Regions from separate parts of the Stenotrophomonas sp. 96582_Sma genome, predicted to be linked through region 1. Evidence: riboswitches for the same ligand, from Rfam matches in the RefSeq annotation. Region 1 holds a riboswitch; the other holds the start of a gene.
What was found. A riboswitch is a leader RNA that binds a small molecule or an ion and turns the genes downstream of it on or off. The one in region 1 is predicted to bind glycine.
Positions count from the first base shown of each region.

Region 2: linked by a shared signal. The riboswitch ahead of gcvP (aminomethyl-transferring glycine dehydrogenase) and the one ahead of ACZK2R_RS21040 (trimeric intracellular cation channel family protein) in region 1 are both predicted to bind glycine.

Region 1 covers NZ_CM151122.1:4,475,472-4,487,587, forward strand. The annotation lists gene ACZK2R_RS21000 (hypothetical protein) at 1-99, opposite strand, end outside; gene ACZK2R_RS21005 (primosomal protein N') at 512-2,689, shown strand; gene ACZK2R_RS21010 (glutathione S-transferase family protein) at 2,770-3,390, opposite strand; gene ACZK2R_RS21015 (NYN domain-containing protein) at 3,505-4,284, opposite strand; gene ACZK2R_RS21020 (NAD(P)/FAD-dependent oxidoreductase) at 4,408-5,688, shown strand; gene ACZK2R_RS21025 (hypothetical protein) at 5,788-6,225, opposite strand; gene ACZK2R_RS21030 (nuclear transport factor 2 family protein) at 6,230-6,661, opposite strand; gene ACZK2R_RS21035 (GIY-YIG nuclease family protein) at 6,733-7,008, opposite strand; glycine riboswitch at 7,049-7,138, shown strand; glycine riboswitch at 7,152-7,255, shown strand; gene ACZK2R_RS21040 (trimeric intracellular cation channel family protein) at 7,340-7,957, shown strand; gene ACZK2R_RS21045 (MdtA/MuxA family multidrug efflux RND transporter periplasmic adaptor subunit) at 8,243-9,409, shown strand; gene ACZK2R_RS21050 (multidrug efflux RND transporter permease subunit) at 9,406-12,116, shown strand, end outside.
Region 2 covers NZ_CM151122.1:3,630,085-3,642,200, reverse strand. The annotation lists gene ACZK2R_RS17065 (L,D-transpeptidase family protein) at 1-743, opposite strand, end outside; gene ACZK2R_RS17060 (methyl-accepting chemotaxis protein) at 978-3,101, shown strand; gene ACZK2R_RS17055 (hypothetical protein) at 3,165-3,962, opposite strand; gene ACZK2R_RS17050 (hypothetical protein) at 4,040-4,444, opposite strand; gene ACZK2R_RS17045 (AraC family transcriptional regulator) at 4,552-5,274, shown strand; gene ACZK2R_RS17040 (amino acid permease) at 5,356-6,723, shown strand; gene ACZK2R_RS17035 (VOC family protein) at 6,827-7,237, shown strand; gene gcvP (aminomethyl-transferring glycine dehydrogenase) at 7,330-10,197, opposite strand; glycine riboswitch at 10,260-10,362, opposite strand; gene ACZK2R_RS17025 (multidrug effflux MFS transporter) at 10,662-11,888, shown strand; gene ACZK2R_RS17020 (siderophore-interacting protein) at 12,031-12,116, shown strand, end outside.

The DNA.
Region 1 (12,116 bases):
CAGTTCAGCCACCACCAGGGCGCGGCGTTCAACACCTCGCAGGAACGCCGACAGCGCACCGGCCGCGGTCGAGGAAACAGGGGCGGGCACAGCCGTCATCGATCACTCCAAAGGTCTGCCCGCATGATAGCGGCAGGCCATCGGCGCCCGTAGGACTTGCGCCCACAGGCACTTCGTGCTGCAGGTTGTGCACAGCACCACGCTGCCTGCGCAGGAAACTGTGGCATCCAGCTGAATTCACTCTGTTTCAGCACTGTTTCACACTTAAGTAATTGATTTTGATGGATTTTAAAGTATGGCGATTTTTTGACCAACCGGAGCGTGAGGCCGTCGCCATCGGCCTCCTGCGCGCCCGCCGACCGGTAACGCACAGCGTTATCCACAGAACATGTGGATAAGACTGAATCTCCAATGGACACCGATATTTAGGTGACATTTATGATTCAACGGGCGCCGTCCCGCCGCCGCCCACCCCGCCATTCGCGCGCGCATGGCCCGGTACACTGGCCCGATGCTTTCACCGATTCCGACCCTGCAGGTCGCCCTGCCCGTCCCCCTGCCCCGCCTGTTCGACTACCTGTCGCCGGAGGGCGTGGCCCCCACGGTTGCGGTCGGCTGCCGCCTGAAGGTGCCGTTCGGCAACCGTGAGCTGGTCGGTGTGGTGGTGGGACACGGCCAGACCGACGACGGCCAGGGACTCCGCCAGGCGTTGGCCTGGTGCGACCCGCAGCCGCTGCTGCAGGGTGAGCTGTGGCAGAGCCTGCAGTGGCTGGCGCGCTACACCCACGCGCCGTTGGGCGAAGTACTCAGCACCGCCCTGCCCGGCCCGCTGCGCCACGGCGAGGCCCTGCCCGACACCCATCACTGGGGCTGGCAACTGACACCCGAAGGCCATGCCCAGCGCGGGAAGCTGCGCGCCGGCAGCCGCCCGCGGCAGCTGGCCGAACTGCTGGCCGAGGCCGTGGTGGATGAAGACGTACTGGGCGAACGCATGGAGGACTGGCGCACCGCCGCACGCAGTCTGTCCAAGCGTGCACTGGCCGAGCGCGTGGCGATGACGGTGGCACCGCAGCATGCGCAGCCGTTGCCCGGGCCCACGCTCAACCCGGACCAGGCCGAGGCCGTGACTGCGATCAACGCCGCCGACGGCTTCCAGCCTTTCCTGCTGGATGGCGTGACCGGCAGCGGCAAGACCGAGGTCTACCTGCAGGCGATCATCCATTGCCTGGCACAGGGCAGGCAGGCGCTGGTGCTGGTGCCGGAAATCGGCCTGACTCCGCAGACCCTGGCACGCTTCCGCGGCCGCCTCGGCATCGCCGTGCATGCGCTGCATTCGGGCTTGAACGATAACGAGCGCGCTCGCGTCTGGGCAGCCGCCTCACGTGGTGAAGCACGCGTCATTGTCGGCACCCGCTCGGCAGTGTTCACGCCGCTGCCGCAGGCCGGTCTGCTGATCATCGACGAGGAACATGACGGCAGCTACAAGCAGCAGGACGGCATCCGCTACCACGCGCGCGATTTCGCCCTGGTGCGCGCCAAGGCGCTCGGCATTCCCGTGCTGCTCGGCAGTGCCACGCCCTCGCTGGAAACACTGCACAACGCCTATGCCGGGCGCTACGCCCACCTGCGCCTGAAGCAGCGTGCCGGCGATGCACGACCACCGCGCGTGCGCATCCTCGATGTGCGCAAACGGCCATTGCACGATGGCCTCTCGGCCGATGTTCTGGCCGGCATCGGCGAGCACCTGCAGCGTGGCCAGCAGGTGCTGGTGTTCAAGAACCGCCGTGGCTATGCGCCGGTGCTGCTGTGCCACGACTGCGGCTGGACCGCACCGTGCAACCGCTGCGATGCACCGATGACCGTGCATGGTGGCGGCCGCCGGCTGCAGTGCCACCACTGCGGTGCGCGGCAACCGGCGCCGCTGGCATGCCCGGCCTGCGGCAGCCTGGCGCTGCAGCCACAGGGCATCGGTACCGAACGCCTGGAAGAGCACCTCACCGCCGCCTTCGCCGATTTTCCGGTGGTGCGCATCGACCGCGGCACCACCTCACGACGCGACGCACTGGAACAGCAGCTGGCGAAACTGGGTGACCAGCCCGGCATCCTGGTCGGCACGCAGATCCTGGCCAAGGGCCACGACCTGCCGAAGCTGACACTGGTGGTGGTGGTGGGCATCGACGAAGGTTTGTTCTCCGCGGACTTCCGCGCCAGTGAAAAACTGGCACAGCAGCTGATCCAGGTCGCTGGCCGCGCCGGCCGTGCACGTGATCCTGGTGAGGTCTGGCTGCAGACTCATCACCCCGGGCATCCGCTGCTGGAAACCCTGGTGAGCGGTGGCTACCACCCGTTCGCGCAGGCCGAGTTGAACCAGCGCCAGGCCGCCGGATTCCCGCCGTTCGCGCATCTGGCACTGATGCGCGCCGAGGCACAGCAGGTCGAGCATGCCAATGCGTTCCTGCTGGCGGCGCGGCAGTTGCTGGGCGAACAGAACGTGGTCGAGGCCTATGGGCCGATGCCGGCGCCGATGCCGCGGCGTGCCGGTTACCAGCGCACGCAGCTGTTGCTGTCCGCGCTTCAGCGGCCACCGCTGCATGGCGTGCTGGCCCAGCTGGTGCCGCAGCTGTATGCGCTGCCGGAGGCACGCAAGGTGCGCTGGTCGCTGGATGTGGATCCGACGGATCTGTATTGAGGCAGACGAACGCTAGCGCCGGGCCATGCCCGGCGGTCCTCCGCATACCACGCTCGCCGGGCATGGCCCGGCGCTACCCCTCAGGTCAGCGGCGACATCACGCCGCGCTGGTAGGCCGGGCGTTCGCGCAGGCGGGCGTACCAGTCGGCCAGGTGCGGCAGTTCCGGGCGCTGGATGGGCAGTTCGAACCAGGCATAGATCAGCGAGCCCAGCGGGATGTCACCCATCGCGAACGTCTCGCCCGACAGCCACGGCTGTCTGGCCAACGTGGCATCGGCCATCGCCAGGTAGTCACCGGCACGCACGATGGCGGCATTGATGCGCGCTTCGTCGCGGTCAGCTGGGGCGGTGCGCATGATGCCCCAGATCAGGTCGGTGTACAGCGGCGCCATGCGCGAGGTGCTCCAGTCCATCCACTTCTCGGCCTGGGCGCGTTCCATCGGGTCTTCGGCGTACAGCGTGCCCAGCGCGTAGCGCGCACTCAGATAGCGCACGATGGCATTCGATTCCCACAGCGGCAGGCCATGGTCTTCGATCACCGGCACCAGGCTGTTGGGATTCATCGCCAGGTACTCCGGCGTCTGCGTGCCGCCATGGCTGCCACCAACCTCGATGGATTCATACGGCAGGCCGATCTCCTCGGCGCACCACAGCACCTTGCGGACGTTACTGGAATTGCGGCGGCCCCAGATCTTCAACATGCGGGTTTTTTCCTTGCTGGCAATGCGAGCGGCAACGATACGCCTGATCGGAGTGGGTGTGTGGGTGGCGGATGCGGGATCTGGCATCTGGGGCTTGCCGGCCAGCGGCCGGCACTACCGGTTTTTCTTCGGCAGCGCGCGCACGTAGGAGGACTTGCCGTCCTTCTTCAGCTCGAACAGCCCGATCGCTGCCAGCAGGTCACTGAGCTTGCCGTAACCGTAGTTGCGCGGATCGAACGAGGCCTGGTTGCCGATCTGGCTGCCGACCGGGCCAAGGTGCGACCAGCCATCCTCGCCCTCGGCCGAGGACACCGCACGGCGCAGCATCTTCACCAGCCGCGTATCGCTGCGCATTTCCGCACCGCTCTTGCGTGGCCGGGCATCGTCGTTGGCAACAGGCTCGTTCGATGCCTGTTCGCTGGACGCCTGTTCGGTATCCGGCACGCTGGCATGGGTCTGGCCCAGCGCTTCCAGATAGGTGAACTTCGAGCACGCGTTGACGAACGGCTCCGGGGTTTTCTTCTCGCCGAAGCCATAGACCTTCACACCGTCGGTCAGCAGGCGCATCACCATCGGGGTGAAATCGGCATCGCTGGACACGATGGCGAAGCCATCGAGATTGCGCGCGTACAGCAGGTCCATGGCATCGATCACCATCGCCATGTCCGAGGCATTCTTGCCCTTGCTGTAGGCGAACTGCTGGATCGGGCGGATCGCATATTCGTGCAGCACGGCCTCCCAACCCTTCAACCGCGGGCTCTTCCAGTTGCCATAGGCGCGGCGCACGTTGGCCACACCGTAGCGGGCGACTTCGGCCAGGACCTCGTCGATCTTCGAGGCCGGCGCATTGTCGGCGTCGATCAACAGGGCGATGCGCTTTTCCGGTTCGCTCATGGGCTCCTCACGGGCGGTTGCCTGAACCCGAGTATCGCCGATCCATGCGGGCGCTGACGTGACAGGGCGCCATCGTGCGAAGATGCCAGGCGCTTCCCCCAATGCCCCCACTGGAGTGAGTCGATGAGTCGCGAGCGCGTTCCCCACCTGGTTGTTGTCGGCGGCGGTTTTGCCGGCCTCTGGGCCACCCGTGCCCTGGCCCGCGAGCGCATACGCATCACCCTGGTCGACCGCCGCAACCACCATCTGTTCCAGCCACTGCTGTACCAGGTGGCCACCGCCGGCCTGTCCGCGCCGGACATCGCCGCGCCGCTGCGCCACATCCTCGGCCACCAGCGCAATGTGGAAGTCCGCCTCGGCGAAGTGGTGACCATCGACAAGCAGGCCCGGCAGATCCGCATGGCCGATGGCAGCACGCTGGACTACGACAGCCTGCTGCTGGCTACCGGCGCCACCCACGCCTACTTCGGCAACGACCAGTGGGCCGATGATGCGCCCGGTCTGAAGACGCTGGACGATGCCATTGCGTTGCGCCGCAAGCTGCTGCTGGCGTTCGAGCGCGCAGAGGCGGAACCGGACCCGGCGAAGAAGGCCGCATGGCTGAGCTTTGCCGTGGTTGGTGGTGGACCTACCGGCGTCGAACTGGCCGGCACTCTGGCCGAGATCGCGCGGCATACGCTGCGCAACGAGTTCCGCCACATCGACCCGGCCAGCGCCAAGGTGCGGCTGGTCGAAGCTGGCCCACGCGTGTTGTCCTCGTTCCCGGAAGTGCTTTCGCTGAAGGCGCGCCGGCAGCTGGAAAAACTGGGAGTGGAAGTGCTGACCGGTACCCCGGTGAGCGACATCGACAGCCAGGGCTTCAAGCTCGGTGAGCATTTCGTGCCGGCACGCACGGTGGTCTGGGCCGCCGGTGTGGCCGCTTCACCCCTGGCGCGCACGCTGGACGTGCCGCTGGACCGCGCCGGCCGCGTGCAGGTGCAACCCGATCTCACCCTGCCCGGCCACCCGGAACTGTTCGTGGCCGGCGATCTGGCCGCACTGAACCAGGCCAACGGCAAGCCGGTACCCGGCGTGGCCCCTGCCGCCAAGCAGATGGGCAAGTACGTGGCCGAGGTGATCCGCGCGCGCCTGCACGGCAAGGCAGTCCCCGGACCGTTCAAGTACGCCGACTTCGGCAACCTGGCCACCATCGGCCGCATGGCCGCGATCGTGCACCTGGGCCGGCTGCAGTTGTCGGGCATCCTGGCCTGGTGGTTCTGGCTGGCCGCGCACGTGTTCTTCCTGATCGGCTTCCGCAACCGCATCGTGGTGCTGCTGAACTGGGCGGTGGCGTACTGGAGCTACCAGCGGAGCGCGCGCATCATCTTCGGTGATGATCAGGAAGACCGGCGACCCCGACGGTAGTGCCGGCCGCTGGCCGGCTGCTGCGCGGTCGGATCCCTTTCCGCAGGAAAGGGCTCTGACCCCGTCAACACCATCCACGCATGGCGTGGATCTACCGGTTCATCGGGCCACCCGCCGTTTCGACCAGGTGCGGCAGAAATCCTCCTTCCTCGCGGCATCAGCAATCTGCGCGGTACTCCAATGCCGGGTGATCCAGATTGTCAGTGCGGTACTGCTGAGATGCCAGCGCAGCATGTCGTGCCTTGGCTGCCGCATCAGGTGGCGGCGTGCAACCCAGAACGCTTCGCGCTCGACATCAGTCGCCTTCTTCAACGCTTCAGGATCGAAGAACCGCGTCGTGAAGCTCCATGGAGTCATCGGCTGGTATCCCGCCCGCGGTTCGCTGCTGCACGCGGCCACACCACTGGGCGTGCGGTCGGCCAAGTTCGGCCGGCCTTCCACCAGCGCCAACCCGAGCAGGTACAGCAGGCCAGGCAGCAGCGCGATGCCGGCGACCAGCATGACGACGCAGATCCATGCTTTGCCGGCGGCACGCATCGCTCTACTGCGCCTTTGGTTTCGCGTACCACAGTGCGTTGACGATGACCCAGCGCTGGTCGAAGCGCCCCATGTGGAAGTAGTCGACGAACCACGGGGTTTCCAGTCGCACCGAGGCGGCGTTGCCGGTCACGTCCAGCACCGTGCAGCGGCGGTCCCATTGATCCTTCGGGGTCTTCAACGCGCCCTGCTTCGTCAGCGCCACCAGTTCTTCCTTCGACATGCGGCGCAGGCCCAGGCGTTCGTCGGGCGTATCGCCGAGGACCGCGCGCTTGGCCAGGTCCGGGTGCAGGGAGCGGGCGACGCGCTGCGGGTCGGCTTCCAGCTGGCCGTCGACGTAATCGTGGCAGGTGGCTTCAATGGCCTCGAGGGTGGCCGGATCGGCAGTGGGGCTCGTTGCTGCGGAAAGAGCGAACAGCAGGGCAATCGCGGACATCCGGGTCTCCAGGGCTGGGCGCGGGGTGATCATGGCATGGGCCAAGTGGCCCATCCACGCATGGCGTGGATCTACAGAAGCGTCTCGGCCGGTTCCTGCAGCCAGGCCAGCTTGCGTTCGCGCGGCTGCTGCTTGAGCTGCCACTCGGCCCGCGAGGCGGCAGCCCGGTCCGGGTACTCGCGCACGGCCAGCACGCGCAGCGGCGGCCGCGCCCGGGTGTAACGCGCGCCCTTGCCGGCCTGGTGGGCGGCGAAGCGCGCGTCCACGTCGGTGCTGATGCCGGCGTAATAGCTGCCATCGCGGCATTCGAGCAGGTACAGGAACCACGGGCGGAGGGACGGGGCCATGCCCGGATTATGCCGTGCTGCACTGCAGCGGATATACTGGCGCCCGAATGCAGGAGAGAGGCGCCGCGCTGGCGCCCGCCGAAGGCGCAGGCTCCCATGATCGCTCAGGCCGGTGGGCTGGAATCCCACCAACCATGCATTCGACTCGCCGAGCTGGAGAGAGGTCACCGGGCACGCCCGGGACGATCCGCCGAAGGGGCACGCGGCCTACGCCGCTGAACTCTCAGGCAAAAGGACAGCGGGAGCGGCACCGGTCATCGTCATCCCGTCATTGCGCAGGCAGTGGCGGTAGTCGCGCATGGCCGGCCCCACCGCGCCCGGAGCCTGTCCCATGCTGCTGTCCATCATCTACCTGATCGCCATTTCCGCCGAAGCCATGACCGGCGCGCTGTCCGCCGGCCGCCGCCGCATGGACCTGTTCGGGGTGGTCATGATCGCCTGTGTCACCGCCCTCGGGGGCGGTTCGCTGCGCGACATCCTGCTCGGCCACTACCCGTTGGGCTGGGTGAAGCATCCCGAGTACCTGGGCTTCACCGTGTGCGCGGCGCTGATCGCCACCTGGGTGGCGCGCTGGATGCACCACTTCCGCCGCACCTTCCTGGTGCTCGATGGCCTGGGCCTGATCGCCTTCACCCTGATCGGCTGTTCGATCGCGCGCGAGGCCGGCCATGCCATGCCGATCGTGCTGATCGCCGGCATGCTGACCGGCGCGTTCGGCGGCGTGCTGCGCGACATTCTCTGCAACGAGGTGCCGCTGATCTTCCAGAAGGAGCTGTACGCGATCATCGCGCTGCTGACCGGCGCGGCCTACCTGTTGCTGCTGCACTGGGGCGTGGCCGACGCCACCGCGATCCTGTGCTGCCTCGGCGGCGGCTTCGCGCTGCGCCTGCTGGCGATCCACTACCGCTGGGAAATGCCGAAGTTCGTCTATCACGACGAAGTGCATTGATTGTTTGTCGGTAGTGTCGGCCGCTGGCCGGCAACACGGCACACGCCCGCAGATTCCGGCAGGTTGCCGGCCAGCGGCCGGCACTACCGAATGCGCTGCATGACCATGGTCATACGGCATTGGCCGGGGTGATTGGCTACCATTGTCACCCCGTCGCTGCCGCGACGGCATCCAGCCACGCCGCGCCCGCGGCCCCGCCAGACAACTCCCTCCCCGCTGCCCGTGGTGCCGTGAACGCGCCGACGGGCCCGCATGTCCCTGCGCGCGCAGGGCGCAGGATGCCCCATGTCTGTCGCCGAAAATTCCCGCTTCCGTCGTGCCCGCCTGTTGTGGGCGGTGCTGGCCATCGCCCTCGCCGCCCTTCTGGCGTGGTGGCTGTGGTCCCGGAATGGTGCCGGCAGCAGCGACGATGCACCCGGCAAGACGGTGCCCGTGCGCATCGCCCGCGCCAGCGCCGAGCCGCTGGTGCTGCGCCTGAAGGCGGTCGGTACGGTCACCCCGCTGCACAGCGTGGTGGTACGCAGCCGCGTGGATGGCGAACTGCTGCGGCTGCATTTCCAGGAAGGCCAGCAGGTGAAGGCCGGCGACCTGCTGGCGCAGATCGACCCGCGCCCGTATGAGGTGAAGCTGGCACAGGCCCAGGGCACGCAGCAACAGAACCTGGCCGAGCTGGAGAACGCAGAACGCCAGCTGCAGCGCTACCGCGAACTGCAGAAGCAGAACTACGTGTCCGGGCAGGAACTGAGCGACCAGCAGAGCAAGGTGCGCCAGCTGCAGGGCCGCCGCCTCAGCGATCAGGCGTCTGTTGATGAAGCGCGCCTGCAGCTGCAGTACACCCGCATCACCGCGCCGGTCAGTGGCCGCGTCGGGCTGCGCCGGTTGGACGTGGGCAACCTGGTGCGCGCCAGCGATGCCGAAGGCCTGGTGACGCTGGCGCAGACCGCGCCGATCAGCGTGCTGTTCACCGTGCCCGAACCCGAGCTGCCTGCGCTGCTCGATGCCGTGCAGGCGCAACCGGCACTGGCGGTGGAAACCTGGGACCGCGAAGAACGCCGGCAGCTGGCCCGCGGCTCGCTGTCCAGCGTCGACAACCGCATCGATACCACCACCGGCACGTTGAAACTGCGTGCGCACTTCGACAACCACGATCTGGCGCTGTTCCCCAACCAGTTCGTCAACGTCCGCCTGCAGCTGGGCGAGCAGCCCGCGCTGCTGATTCCCGATGCCGCCGTGCAGTTCGGCAGCCAGGGCAACTACGTGCATATCGTCGACAAGGACAGCAAGGCACAACGCCGCACCGTGGTGCTCGGTCCAGCCGATGATGGACGCGTGGCCGTGCGCTCCGGGCTGGCCGCAGGGGACAAGGTGGTGATCGAAGGCATCGACGGGCTGGAAGACGGCACGGCGGTGGAGATCATCACCGAGGAGGCCGCGACCAAGGCCGGCGCATGAACCTCTCGCGCCCGTTCATCCTGCGCCCGGTCGCAACGACTCTCCTGATGGTGGCGCTGCTGCTGTCCGGCGTGCTGGCCTATCGCCTGCTGCCGGTGGCGGCGCTGCCGCAGGTCGATTACCCGATCATCCAGATCACCACGCTGTATCCGGGGGCCAGCCCCGAACTGACCACACGCACCATCACCGCACCGCTGGAGCGCCAGCTCGGCCAGATTCCCGGCCTGAAACAACTGTCGTCGACCAGTTCCGGTGGCGCCTCGGTCATCACCCTGCAATTCGGGCTGGAGGTGTCGCTGGGTGTGGCCGAGCAGGACGTGCAGGCCGCCATCAACGCGGCGGGCAGCTTCCTGCCCGGGGACCTGCCTGTGCCGCCGGTGTACCGCAAGGTCAACCCGGCCGACACCCCGATCCTGACACTGGCGGTGACCTCGCAAGGACTGTCGCTGCCGCAGGTGCACGATCTGGTGGATACGCGCATCGCCCAGCGCCTGGCGCAGTTGCCCGGCGTCGGCCTGGTCAGCCTGGCCGGGGGCCAGCGCCCGGCGGTGCGCATCCAGGTCAATCCGGCGGCGCTTGCCGCCAACAACCTGGGCATGGACCACATCCGCACCGCCATCGCCGCCGCCAACGTCAACCTGCCCAAGGGTAGTTTCGACGGCCCGATCCGCGCGGTGATGCTCGATGCCAACGATCAGATGCGCAGCGTGGATGAGTACCGCGCCCTGGTACTGGCCTGGCGCGACGGCGCGCCGCTGCGGCTGGGCGATGTAGCCACCATTACCGATGGCGCCGAGAACCGCCAGTTGGCTGCGTGGAGCGGTACCACGCCGGCAGTACTGGTGAACATCCAGCGCCAGCCCGGCGCCAACGTGATCGCCGTGGTCGAGCAGGTGCGTACGCTGCTGCCGCAGCTGCAGGCCACGCTGCCCGCCGGCGTGCAGATGAATGTACTGAGCGACCGTACCGAATCGATCCGCGCGTCGGTGCGCGGCGTGCAGAAAGAACTGGTACTGGCCATCGGCCTGGTGGTGCTCGTCACCTGGGTGTTCCTGCGCAATCTGCCGGCCACGCTCATTCCCAGCGTCGCGGTGCCGCTGTCGCTCATCGGCACCTTCGCGGTCATGCTGCTGGCCGGCTATTCGCTCAACAACCTCACGCTGATGGCGCTGACCATCGCCACCGGCTTCGTGGTGGACGACGCCATCGTGATGCTGGAGAACATCGCCCGCCATCTGGAGGAAGGCGAAAGCCCCCGCGATGCAGCGCTGAAAGGCGCAGCCGAGATCGGCTTCACCCTGGTGTCGCTGACTGTTTCGCTGATCGCGGTGCTGATCCCGCTGCTGTTCATGGCCGACCTGGTGGGTGCACTGTTCCATGAGTTCGCAGTGACACTGGCGGTAGCCATCGGCATTTCGCTGGTGGTCTCGCTGACGCTGACGCCGATGCTGTGCGCGCGGTTCCTGAAGCCGCACGCGAAGACTGCACATGCGCCCGATGTCTTCGACCGCGTCATCGGCCTCTACGACCGCCAGCTGCGCTGGGTGCTGCAGCGCCAGCCGCTGATGTTGCTGGCCACCGTTGCCACCCTCGCACTGACCGTGGCGCTGTACTTCGCCGTGCCCAAGGGTTTCTTCCCGGTGCAGGATGCCGGCCTGGTGCAGGGCATCAGCGAAGCGCCGCAGGCGATCTCGTTCCAGGCCATGCGCGAGCGCCAGCAGGCACTGGCGGCGGCCATCGAAGCCGACCAGGCGGTGGCCAGCGTGTCGTCCTACATCGGCGTGGACGGCAACAACGCCACGCTCAATACCGGCCGCCTGCTGATCGAGCTGAAACCGCACGGCGACCGCGATAGCGCCGCCGTAGTGATGGCGCGCCTGCAACAGCGCGTGTCGAAGATCCCCGGCATCACCCTGTACCTGCAGCCGGTACAGGAGCTGGGCATCGAAGACCGCATCAGCCGCACCCAGTACCAGTTCACCCTGACCACGCCGGATCTTGAAACACTGGAACGCTGGACCCCGAAGCTGCTGCAGGCGCTACGCCAGCAACCTGCACTGCGCGATGTCGCCAGCGATCTGCAGATGCAGGGCCGGCAGGCGCGCGTGGCGATCGACCGCGATGCGGCGGCGCGCCTGGGCGTAAGCGTGGAAGCAGTAGCCGATGCGCTGTACGACGCCTATGGGCAGCGCCAGATTTCGACCATCTTCACCCAGGCCAGCCAGTACCGGGTGGTGCTGGAGGCCGATCCTTCACGACAGCCCGGGCCGGAGGCGATCACGGGCCTGCGTGTGCGCAGCAGCAGTGGGCAGACCGTGCCGCTGGGTGCGGTGGCACGCGTGGATCTGGGCCCGACCGCCCTGCTGCGCAACCATGTCGGCCAGTTCCCGGCGGCCACGCTGTCGTTCAACCTTGCCCCGGGTGCTTCGCTGGGCGAAGCGGTGGAGGCTGTGCACGCCGCGCGCGCACAGGTGAACCTGCCGCAGAGCATCGAACTTCGCCTGCAGGGTGCCGCAGCGGCCTTCAGCAGCTCGCTGTCGTCCACACTGTGGCTGATCCTGGCCGCGGTGGTGGTGATGTACATCGTGCTGGGCGTGCTCTACGAGAGCTTCATCCACCCCATCACCATCCTCTCCACCCTGCCCTCGGCCACCGTCGGTGCGTTGGCGGCACTGTGGGTAAGCGGACGCAGCCTGGACCTGATCGC
Region 2 (12,116 bases), 850 kb from region 1:
CGGGCATCCCAGAACAGCTTCGGGTTGTAGTGGAACGGCGGGTCGCGGTACACGCCGAGGATCTTCCATTCGCCGATCGGCAGCGGATCGTGCTGGCTGCCCGAAGACACGGGGACCTGTGCGATCAGCTTGCCCACTGCATCAAGCAGCTGCAGAGTGGAATCGGATTTGTCGACCACGATCTTCGCCGCCTTCGGCAATGCGGCCAGTGCGATGTTGGGTACCTGGATGCGGCTGCCAGCCTTGGTCAGGTCCACGTCGGGATTGAGCGCCTTCATCAGCTCAGGGGAGGCATGGAAGCGCTCGCCGAGGGCTTCTTCCACACTGCCGTAGCCCAGCGATGTGAGCTTGGCCTGGGCGGCGGGCCCTTTCGGAGTGGCCTGGAACGGACCGGCGACATCCTCAGCAGTCAGCGTGTAGCTGGCCAGCGGCCCAACGGTATCGGCCTGCAGGGCCTTCCAGGTGGCGTCGTCCAGTTCACCCGTTACGTCCAGCCCGTGCGCTGCCTGGAAACCCGACACCGCGCGCCGCTGGTTGCTGCCCACTTCGCCATCGATCTGGCCAGGGGAGAAGTTCGCGCGATCCAGCAGCACCTGGGCGTGCAGCGCGGAGTGGGGTGCGGTGTCCGGTCCGGCCGTTTCGGCAATGGGTGCGGGCAAGTGGGGCGGCGGCGCCTGCGCGAAGGCTGGCGACGCCAGCAGCGAGAGAGCGAGCAGGGTGGATCGGGACACGGGCAAGGGCATTGGGATCTCCAGCAGGTCACGCCACCACCTTGCCCGCAGCAGCCGCCGAGCCACCGTGAAAGGGATCTGATGCCGCATGAGCAGCCATAGGTATTGCAGCCGTGTCCAGCGCGCAGGTGCTGCTGCGCAGGGGGCTCACCAAGGTGAACGGTGGCCGACGCCGTCGACGGACGGCGATCAAGATTGCCTGCCGGGCCGCCGATAAGGGCGCATCCCCCCGTTTTGGATACCCCCATGAACTACTTGAGGAACGTCAGGGTTGCCTGGCGTCTTGGGCTGGGCTTTGGCCTGTTGCTGCTGCTGGTTGCCGCCGTGGTGGCCACCGGCGCCACCGCCAGTGTCGTGCAGAAGCGCGCGATGCAGCAGGTGGTCGACGTCAGCGTGGCCAAGGTGCGTCTGCTGTCGCAGATGCTCGATGCCAACAACCAGATGATGGTCGTGCGCCGCGAAATGCTGATTCGCCAGGGCGAAGACCGTGGCAGCGACGAGAAGCGCATTGCCGACCTGGTCAAGCGCTACGAGGCCAGCTGGACCGCCTACCAGGCGCTGCCCAGCGACGCCGACGGCAAGGCCATCGCGGAAACCATCGCCGCCAAGCGTGCCATTGCGCGTCCACTCAACAAGCAGACCAGCGAACTGATGGAGCATGGCGACTACCCGGGCGCCGTAGCGCTGACCCTGGGCCCGGTGCAGGAAGCGGCAAACGGCTGGAACAAGGCGCTGTCCGATGGCGTAGACTTCGAAGAGAAGGAAAGCCGTGATGCCGCCGCCGAGGCGATCCGCCTGGGTGAGCGCAGCCTGCTGCAGCTGCTGGTGCTGGGCGGCGTCGCGCTGCTGGTGGGCATTGGTGCCTCGGTGATGATCGGCCGCAGCCTGACCGGTCCGCTGGCCCGCGCGGTGAACCTGGCCGAGCGCCTGTCCAAGGGACAATTGGACCAGGAGTTCCGCCTTGGCGGCCGTGACGAACTGACTCAGCTGGGCGAGGCGATGGCCAGCGTGCGGCAGAGCGTGCAGGCGGCGATCGGCGCACAGCTGCAGATGGCTGAGCAGCATGAGGCGGGCGCGATCCGCTATCGCATGGACGCCACGGCGTTCCCCGGTGACTTCGGCCGCATGGTGCAGGCCACCAACAGCCTGGTCGAATCGCACGTGCAGGTGGAGCTGCTGATGGCCGAAGTGATGCAGCGCTACGCCATCGGCGACCTCAGCCGCGACCTGCCCGACTACCCGGGCGAGAAGGGCACGCTGACCCGCACCCTGGCGGCAGTGAAGCAGAGCCTGATGGCGATCAACGCGCAGATCGATGAATTGGCCCGCGCCGCACGCGCCGGTGATTTCAGCATGCGTGGTGATGCCGCTGCGTTCCAGTACCAGTTCAAGGCGATGGTCGAACATCTCAACGGCATGATGGCCAGTTCACAGGCCAGCATCGCCGATGTCTCCGACGTGCTGCGCGCGATCTCGCACGGCGACCTGACCGCACGCATGGACGGCGAGTACGACGGCGTGTTCGCACGCATGCGCGACGATGCCAACACCACCACCGCACAGCTGACCGGCATCGTGCGTGGCATCCAGGTGGCTGCCGACAGCATCAACAACGCGGCGCAGGAACTGGCCGCCGGCAACAACGACCTGTCGCGCCGTACCGAGCAGCAGGCAGCCAATCTGGAAGAAGCGGCCGCATCGATGGAGGAACTGACCTCCACCGTGCGCCAGAACGCCGAGCTGGCGCGTCAGGCCGACAGTGAAGCGCATGCGGCCGGTGCCGCCGTGCGCGAGACCGAGCAGGCGATGGCACAGATGGCCTCGGTCATGGGTGAGATCGACCAGTCCTCGGCACGCATCTCGGAAATTTCGACGGTGATCGATGGCATCGCGTTCCAGACCAACATCCTGGCGCTGAATGCTGCGGTGGAAGCGGCGCGTGCAGGTGAGCAGGGGCGTGGATTCGCCGTGGTCGCCAGTGAAGTGCGGACGCTCGCGCAGCGTGCCGGTGTCGCCGCCAAGGAGATCAAGGAACTGATCGAAGATGCCGCTGCCAAGGTGAAGAGCGGCCTGGCAGTGACCGTTGAATCGGAAGCCGCGATCGCCCGCGTAGCCCAGGCAAGTTCGCGCACCACCCAGCTGATGAGCGACATCGCAGCGGCAAGCAAGGAACAGGCCGCCGGTATCGAGCAGGTCAACCAGGTGGTGGTGCAGATGGACCAGGTGACCCAGCAGAACGCTGCGCTGGTGGAAGAAGCCACCGCGGCGAGCCGCGCGCTGGAAGAACAGGCGCATGCACTGACCACGTCGGTGTCGGTGTTCAAGGTGGAAGGCGACACAGCTTCGGTTGTGCCGCGTCGCGCAGCCTGAGCTGCTGCGCGGTAAGCGTTGTGGTGCCGGTCACACCATGGGCGTCCATGGTGTGACCGGATGTCAGTCCACGACTTTGCTGATATGTCCGTTCTCAATCTTCCAGATCACGTCCTTGGCCGTACTCACGAACAGTGGCGCGCGTGCCCAGAGACTCCAGTAAACGTGGATCTCGGTCGGCGTTGGATCGAGTAGATGGGTCACCATCATGGCACCCTTCCGCGGTGGACGCTGCAGCGTGATGCAGGAGAGGGTGTAAGGCCGGCTGGAAGTGATCTTTTCATCCGCGATTTCCACGCGATGGCTTCCCCCCAGAGGCACCGCTGCAGGATCGAATGTGCCGGGAAGCAGGTAGACACTCCAGGCATTTGCCGTGCCGTCCACGTTCGGTAGCACGACCGTGTTGTAGTTCTTCGAGCACGCTTGAAACTTGCTGCTCAATGCCAGTGCACGCGCAGCTGCCGCGCCGGCCTCATAAGGCGATAGTGGCTCGGGTGGCGACAGGGTCTGTACAGGACCGGCAAGCGTTCCCTTGTCGTCGGTGACTACCCGATACAGCACGCTACTGTCACCTCCGAGGATACTGACGACATAGCGGTTGTCGCGTTGTTCGGTGACCCATCCAGCAACGCGGTCATCCTTGCGCATTCCCTTCGCTACGAGTGCGTCGGTTGCGCGTTCGGCGGCAAGATCATGTTCGAACAATGACCGGCCGAGAGATTCGATCCGCGCAATATCGGCGTCCGCAGTCGCGGTCGCAGCCTGACGGGATTCGTGGGGTGGGTCAGAGGCGGTGATCGCATGCGCAGCGGGTGCCATCGATAGCAGGGCTGCCAAAGCTGCGGAGCATTGGACATTCATGGATGATTCCCCTTTGCCGCGTCCAGCGGCTTGGAGAAGTATGGCTGATCTGCGGGCGTCAATCCCGATTGACGGGCTCAGCTGCTGGCGCGGGTACGTGCCGCTTTCTTCGCCGCCACCTTTCGCGCGGTCTTCCTCGCCGCACGGGTCTTCGCCGCTTTCTTCGCGGCAGCACTACGCGATGCAGGGGTGGTGGCCTTCTTCGCCACCGTCTTCTTTGTTGCCTTCTTCGTGGCCGTCTTGCGGGCCGGCGCCTTCTTCGTAGCAGTCTTCTTGGCAGCCACCTTCCTGGTGGTGACCTTCTTTGCCACCTTGCGTCCACTGCCACTGCGCTTGCCGCCGCCGTCCTGCTTGTTCACAGTGGCCCAGGCGATGCGCTCTGCGGTGCTTTCGCTGGCACCGCGCTCGCGCTCGCTCTCTTCGATGTGCTCGGCCTGGCGCTTCTGCTTTTCGGTATAGGCGGACTTGTCACCGCGGGGCATGGCCGGTTCTCCGGTGGGGGCTGGCCCCCACGGTGGGCCTGGCGGCGTTAAGCGCAAGTCCCGCAAGGGTGATCGCACCGGCAAGGGGCCTCGGCTATGCTTGTGGCATGCGAGTCGAGCCCGCCGACATCGAAGCCCTGTTCGACGCCATCCCGGATGTGCTGTTCTTCATCAAGGACCTTCAGGGGCGTTACACCCACGTCAACCAGACCATGCTGCGGCGGCTGGGCCTGCGCGCGCGCAAGGACGTGATCGGGCGTACCGCTGCTGAAATCTACCCGACCGGCCTCAGTGCGGACTACGTCGACCAGGACGCCCGCGTGCTGTCCGGTGAGGTGATCGAGAACCTGATGGAGCTGCACCTGTTCGCCAACCGCGAACCGGGCTGGTGCCTGACCTGCAAGCGCCCGCTGGTGGTCGATGGGGCCATCGAGGGCCTGATCGGCATATCCCGCGACCTTGGCCAGAAGGACAGCCTGGGCACCCAGTACGAGCAGCTGCGGCTGGCCCTGGCCCACCTCAATGCGCACTACGCCGAAAACGTGCGCATGCAGACCCTGCTGGACATCACCGGCTTCTCGCTGTCCAAGCTGGAGCGCAGCTTCCGCAAGGTGTTCCAGATGACCCCGCAGCAGGTGCTGACCCGGCTGCGGATCCAGATGGCCATGCACCTGCTGCACGGTGACGACAGCATCGCCTGCATCGGCCAGGCCTGCGGTTTCAGCGACCAGAGCGCCTTTACCCGCAAGTTCAAGGCTGAAACCGGTTTCTCGCCGCGCGCCTACCGCGCCCGTATTGGTGGCAACGTCGGCGAGCCGGCGCTGGCCTGAGCCGCCTGCTGCGCTGTGCCTATCCCCGTGGGCACGGGACAGGGTAAGGTGTCGCCCCTGTAGCCGCCGCCAGCCCTGCCGATGCCCAACTCGATTCCGACCGCTTCGCCGTCCCGCCTCGGGCACTCGCTCAAGCCCCGCCAGCTGATCATGATGGGCCTGGGCAGCGCCATCGGCGCCGGCCTGTTCCTCGGCTCGGGCGTGGGTGTACAGGCGGCCGGCCCGGCGGTTCTGGTGTCGTATCTGGTCGCTGGTGCGCTGGTGATCATCGTGATGAACGCACTGGGCGAGATGGCGGCGGCCAAGCCGACCAGTGGCGCGTTCTCGGTCTATGCCGCTGATGCCATGGGAGCCACCGCCGGCGCCACCGTGGGCTGGCTGTGGTGGGTGCAGCTGGTGATCGTGATCGCCGCCGAGGCGGTAGGCGCGGCCGGGCTTCTTGCCACGGTCTGGCCGGCGATACCGGTACCGATGGCGGCGCTGGCCTTCATGCTGTTCTTCACCGCGATCAACCTGCTGGGAGTGAAGAACTTCGGCGAGTTCGAATTCTGGTTCGCCATCCTCAAGGTGGTGGCGATCCTGGCCTTCATCGCCATCGGCGTGGCGCTGCTGATGGGCTGGCTGCCGCAGGTGACCTCGCCGGGCCTGAGCAACTTCACCGAGCATGGCGGCTTCGCGCCGAAGGGGCTGGCCGGTATTGGCGCGGCACTGCTGGTTGTCGTTTTTGCCTTTGGCGGGACCGAGATCGTAGCCGTCGCTGCGGCCGAAACCGAAGATCCCGAGCGCAGCATTGCCCGTGCCATCCGCACCGTGGCCTGGCGCATCCTGGTGTTCTACATCGGCTCGCTGAGCGTGATCATCGCCGTGGTGCCATGGACCAGCGAGGCGCTGAAGTCGCCGTTCGCTGCGGTGCTGGATATTGCCCGCATCCCGGGCGCGGGTACGGCCATCACCCTCATCGCCGTGATCGCGCTGCTGTCGGCGCTCAATGCCAACCTCTATGGCGCCTCGCGCATGATGTACTCGCTGGCGCAGCGCCGCGAAGCCCCGGCCGTGTTGGGCTGGACCGACCCGCGCCAGGTACCGGTGATCGCCGTGCTGGCCAGCGTGCTGTTCGGCTTTGCCGCCACGGTGATGGAACTGCTGTTCCCGGACCGGGTACTGCCGGTGCTGCTGAACATCGTCGGTTCCACCTGCCTGCTGGTCTGGACGCTGTCGTTGGTTTCGCAGCTGGTGCTGCGCCGCCGGGCCGACCGCCTCGGCACCCGCCTGCCGTTCCGCATGGCCGGATTCCCGTGGCTGACCGTCTGTGCGCTGGCGATCCTGGCACTGATCTTCGGCCTGCTGCTGAGCGAGTCGCACACCCGCCTGCAGTTCCTGTCGATGGTGGCACTGACTGCCACCATCGCCGCCAGCAGCGCCATCGCCCGGCGCATGCGCGAGGCGTGACTGAAGCTGCCGGCCAGCGGCCGGCACTACCACGGGGGCTGCACATGCGCCGTGCCATCCTGATCGTGTGGGCCGCCCGCGGCCCGTCGACCAGGAGTACCGCATGCTGCGCAGCCGCCCCTTCCTGATGTTCACCGGCCAGGCCGAAGCGGCCCTGGCTCTGTATGCCGAGGCCTTCGCCGATTTCCGCCTGCTGGCAATGCAGCGCCATCCGGACGGCGCCGGTGCCGGCGTGCCCGGGCAGGTCCGCCAGGCCATCTTCCTGCTCGGTGGAACCCACTACCTGTGCTTCGACAGCCTGGACGTGCACGATTTCACCTTCTCACCGTCGATCTCGCTGTTCGTCGAGTGTTCCGGCGCCGAGCAGTTCGAACGTGCCGCACGCGTGCTGGGCGAGGGCGGCCATTGGTTGATGCCGGTGGGCGACTATGACTTCAGCAACCGCTACGGCTGGGTGCAGGACCGCTTCGGCGTATCGTGGCAGTTGAGCCTGGGGCAGATGCCGGATCCGTGATCGGATGTTTGTGGGTGTGGACCTTGGTCCACACGCGCTTATGAAAACGGCCCGCTTGCGCGGGCCGTTTTCTTTACCGATGCAGCGAGGAATCACGCCTCGACTTCATCATCCTTGTAGGCATCGACCGGGATGCAGGCGCACATCACGTTCTTGTCGCCGTACACGTTGTCCACGCGTGCCACCGGCGGCCAGTACTTCTGCAGCTTCAGGCTCGGCAGCGGGAACGCAGCCAGTTCACGCGGGTAGGCGTGGGTCCACTCGCTGGCGGTCACCGCGGTCGCGGTATGCGGCGCGTTCTTCAGCGGGTTGTCCTCGCGGTCCAGGCGGCCGTCTTCGATCGCGGTGATTTCCTCGCGGATCTGGATCATCGCGTCGATGAAGCGATCCAGCTCGTGCAGCGACTCGCTCTCGGTCGGCTCGACCATCAGCGTGCCGGCCACCGGGAAGCTCAGGGTCGGGGCGTGGAAGCCGAAGTCGATCAGGCGCTTGGCCACGTCCTCGGCGCCGATGCCGCTGGTCTTCTCCAGCGGGCGCACGTCCAGGATGCACTCGTGTGCCACCAGGCCGTTGCGGCCGGTGTACAGGGTCTTGAAGTGCGGGGCCAGGCGCTTGGCGATGTAGTTGGCGTTGAGCTGCGCGACCTGGGTGGCCTTGCGCAGGCCGTCGCGGCCCATCATCGCGATGTACATCCAGCTGATCGGCAGGATCGAGGCGCTGCCGAAGCTGGCCGCGCTGACCATGCCGACCGGGCCGTTGTCACCCAGCTTGCCTGGCAGGAACGGCGCCAGGTGCTCCTTGACCGCGCACGGGCCGACGCCCGGGCCACCACCGCCATGCGGGATGCAGAAGGTCTTGTGCAGGTTCAGGTGCGAAACATCCGAACCCCACTTGCCCGGCTTGGCCACGCCGACCAGGGCGTTCATGTTGGCACCGTCGGTGTACACCTGGCCGCCGTGCTTGTGGATGATCTCGCAGATCTCCACCACCTCTTCCTCGAACACGCCGTGCGTGGACGGGTAGGTCATCATGATCGCGGCCAGGCGGTCGCTGTACTTCTCGGCGTTGAGGCGGATGTCCTCGACGTCGACGTTGCCGTTGGCATCGGTTTTGGTCACCACCACCTTCATGCCGCACATCTGTGCCGAGGCCGGGTTGGTGCCGTGCGCCGAGTCCGGAATCAGGCAGATATCGCGATGTTCCTCACCGCGCGAGCGGTGGTAGGCGCGGATCGCCAGCAGGCCGGCGTACTCGCCCTGCGCGCCGGAGTTCGGCTGCAGGCTGACCGCGTCGTAACCGGTGCATTCCACCAGCATCGCTTCCAGCGTGTCGATCAGTTCCTTGTAGCCCAGCGCCTGGTCGGCCGGCACCAGCGGGTGGATCTGCGAGAACTCCGGCCAGGTCACCGGAATCATCTCGGCGGTGGCGTTGAGCTTCATGGTGCACGAGCCCAGCGGGATCATCGTGCGGTCCATTGCCAGGTCCTTGTCGGCCAGCGAACGCAGGTAGCGCAGCAGCTCGTGCTCGCTATGGTGGGTGTTGAACACCGGGTGGGTCAGGAACGCGGACTGGCGCAGCAGGCCGGCCGGCAGCGCATCGGCAGTGCTGGCATCCAGTGCGTCGACGTCCAGCGAGGCACCGAACACGGCAGCCACGGCGACGATGTCGGCGCGGGTAGTGGTTTCGTCCAGGCTGATGCCGACCGAGTCGCTGTCGATCGCGCGCAGGTTGTAGCCGGCGGCGCGGGCCTTGGCGTGGATCTCATCGGCGTGCACGCCGGTGACATGCAGGGTGTCGAAGAAGTCGCCACCGACCTGCACGCCTGCATTGCGCAGCGCTGCGGCCAGGATCGAGGCCAGGCGATGGGTGCGGCGGGCAATGCGGGTCAGGCCTTCCGGGCCGTGGTAGACGGCGTACATCGACGCCATCACCGCCAGCAGCACCTGTGCAGTACAGATGTTGGAGGTGGCCTTCTCGCGGCGGATGTGCTGCTCGCGGGTCTGCAGGGTCAGGCGGTAGGCCGGGTTGCCCTGCGCGTCGATCGAGACGCCGATCAGGCGGCCCGGCATCGAGCGCTTGTAGGCGTCACGGCACGCCATGAAGGCGGCGTGCGGGCCACCGAAGCCGAACGGCACGCCGAAACGCTGGCTGTTGCCGACCACGATGTCCGCGCCCCATTCGCCCGGGGCGGCCAGCAGGGTCAGGGCCAGCAGGTCGGTGGCCACGGCCACCAGGCCGCCGCGTGCGTGCACGGCATCGACCAGCGCCTTGTAGTCGCCGACCTGGCCGAAGGTATCCGGATACTGCAGCAGCAGGCCGAAGGCTTCCGCTTCCAGCGCTTCGGCCGGGGTGCCCACGCGCAGCACGATGCCCATGGGCTCGGCGCGGGTGCGCAGCAGTTCCAGCGTCTGCGGGTGCACGGCGTCGTGCACGAAGAAGGTGTCCGACTTCGACTTGGCCGAACGCTTGGCCAGGGTCATCGCTTCGGCGGCGGCAGTGGCTTCGTCCAGCAGCGAGGCGTTGGCGATTTCCATGCCGGTGAGGTCGGCGCACAGGGTCTGGAAGTTGATCAGCGCTTCCATGCGGCCCTGCGAGATTTCCGCTTGGTACGGGGTGTAGGCGGTGTACCAGGCCGGGTTTTCCAGGATGTTGCGCAGGATCACGTTCGGCGTGTGGGTACCGTAGTAGCCCTGGCCGATGAAGCTGCGCAGCACGGTGTTCTTGTCGGCGATCGCACGGATCTTCGCCAGTGCCTGCACTTCGGTCATCGACTCCGGCAGCGCCAGCGGCGCCGGCGACTTGATCTTGGCCGGTACGATGGCATCGGTCATGCCATCCAGCGACGCGTGGCCGACGACATCGAGCATCTGCGCGATCTCGGCGTCGTTGGGGCCGATGTGGCGCTCGACGAACGCATTGTGGTGCTCGAGCTCACGCAGGGAAGGGGTGTTCTGGGACATGGCGAAGGATCCGTCAGGAAAGGGCACACGCACGGGCACAAGCCGCCGGTCGGCGGTCTGCGGGGCGCCCCTCTGTCCTTTTGCCTGAGAGTTTAAAAGCGCGGCGGACCGCAGCTTCGTGCCCCTTCGGCGCCGGATCGAACCGGTCTCTCCAGAGTTCTGTTACGGGTGGTATCGGGCCTGAGCGATTACGGGCGTTGCGCCTTCGGCAGCGGTGTTCCGCTTCTCCCACCGTGTTGCCCGCTGATTATAGCCCGTTGCGGGCCCGCCGGCCGCCTCCAGACATGGCCGCCGCGCCTGAATGGCCGATGGCCATGTCGTGCGTTTTGTGCACCGCTGCATGGCATCGGGCGCAATCCCCACCTATGATGAGCGGATACCCGAATTCATCTGGCGCCGTCCCTGCAGAAGGGGACCGGCGCCCGCCGTGCGTGCCGCGCATGGCCCTGCCGGACGCCTTCCCCATGACCGCCGCTGTTGCTCCCTCCACCCGCCGCATGGCCCTGCTGCTCGCCGGTCTGGCCATGTTCGGTCCGTTCTCGATCGACACCATCTTCCCGGCGTTCCCGCAGCTGGCCCAGCGCTTGGCGGTGGACGAAGTGGCGGTGCAGCAGACCATCAGCGTGTACCTGCTGTTCTACGGCCTGATGAGCCTGGCGCACGGCCCGCTGTCCGATGCCTGGGGCCGCAAGTGGGTGATCCTCGGTGGCCTGGTGGTGTTCGTCGGCGCTTCGGTTGGCTGCGCGCTGTCCACCGACCTGACCACGCTGCTGGCGTTCCGTGCGCTGCAGGGCCTGTCGGCGGGTGTCGGCATGATCGTCGGCCGCGCGGTGATCCGCGACCTGTACCACGGCCACGACGCGCAGCGGCTGATGAGCCAGGTGTCGATGCTGTTCGGTATCGCCCCGGCCATCGCGCCGATCATCGGTGGCTGGATCCTGCTCAGTGGCGCCGGCTGGCCGCTGATCTTCTGGTTCCTGGTGGTGTTCGGGCTGGTCCTGCTGGCGGCCACTGCGCGCTACCTGCCGGAGACCCATCCGGTCGAAGCACGCGTGCCGTTGTCGCCGCGCACGTTGATGCGTGACTACGTACGCATCGGCTTCAATCCGCGCTTCCTGCGCCTGGCGCTGGCCGGCAGCATCGGTTTCGGTGGCATCTTCCTGTACATCTCCTCGGCGCCGGTGTTCGTGATGCAGCACCTGCACCTGGGCGAGGGCGGCTTTGCGTGGCTGTTCATTCCCACCATCGGTGGCATGACCACCGGCTCGTTCCTGTCCGGGCGCATGGCTGGGCACACTACGCCCACCCGCCAGGTGTCCATTGGGTTCGGCCTGTGCGCGTTGTCGGTGCTGCTGAACGTCGGCTACGTGGCGCTGTCGCCGCAGTTCGTGCTGCCGTGGGCAGTGCTGCCGATCTTCCTGGGCGGCATGGGCATGGCGCTGATCTTCCCGATCCTGGCGCTGGCGGTGCTGGACATGTACCCGCACCAGCGCGGCCTGGCCTCGTCGCTGCAGGCGTTCGTGCAGCTGATGATCAGTACCGTGGTGGCCGGCGTGGTGTCGCCGCTGCTCAGCGCCAGCCCGCTGCACCTGGCCCTGGGCCAGGCCGCGTTCTTCGGCGCCGGCTTCGTGTTCTGGTACTGGGAACACCAGCGCGAGCGCGCGGCGCAGGCAGCCTGCACGGGCCATTGAGCAGCGCGCAGGGGTAGGGCGGACGGGGATGCCGGCACATCCTTGCAGCCGCGGACAACCGGACTAGGCTGGGCATTCCAGCCAGCCGGTGCGTGGATGCACGACAGCCAGCCAATCCGATGTCGTTGCATGAGGTTCCCCCATGGCTGCGCAGCAGACCTACCGCCTGTTCGAGGTGGCGCTGAAGGAGCGCCGCGTTCTTTCCCCTTCCCTGGACCGCATGGTGTT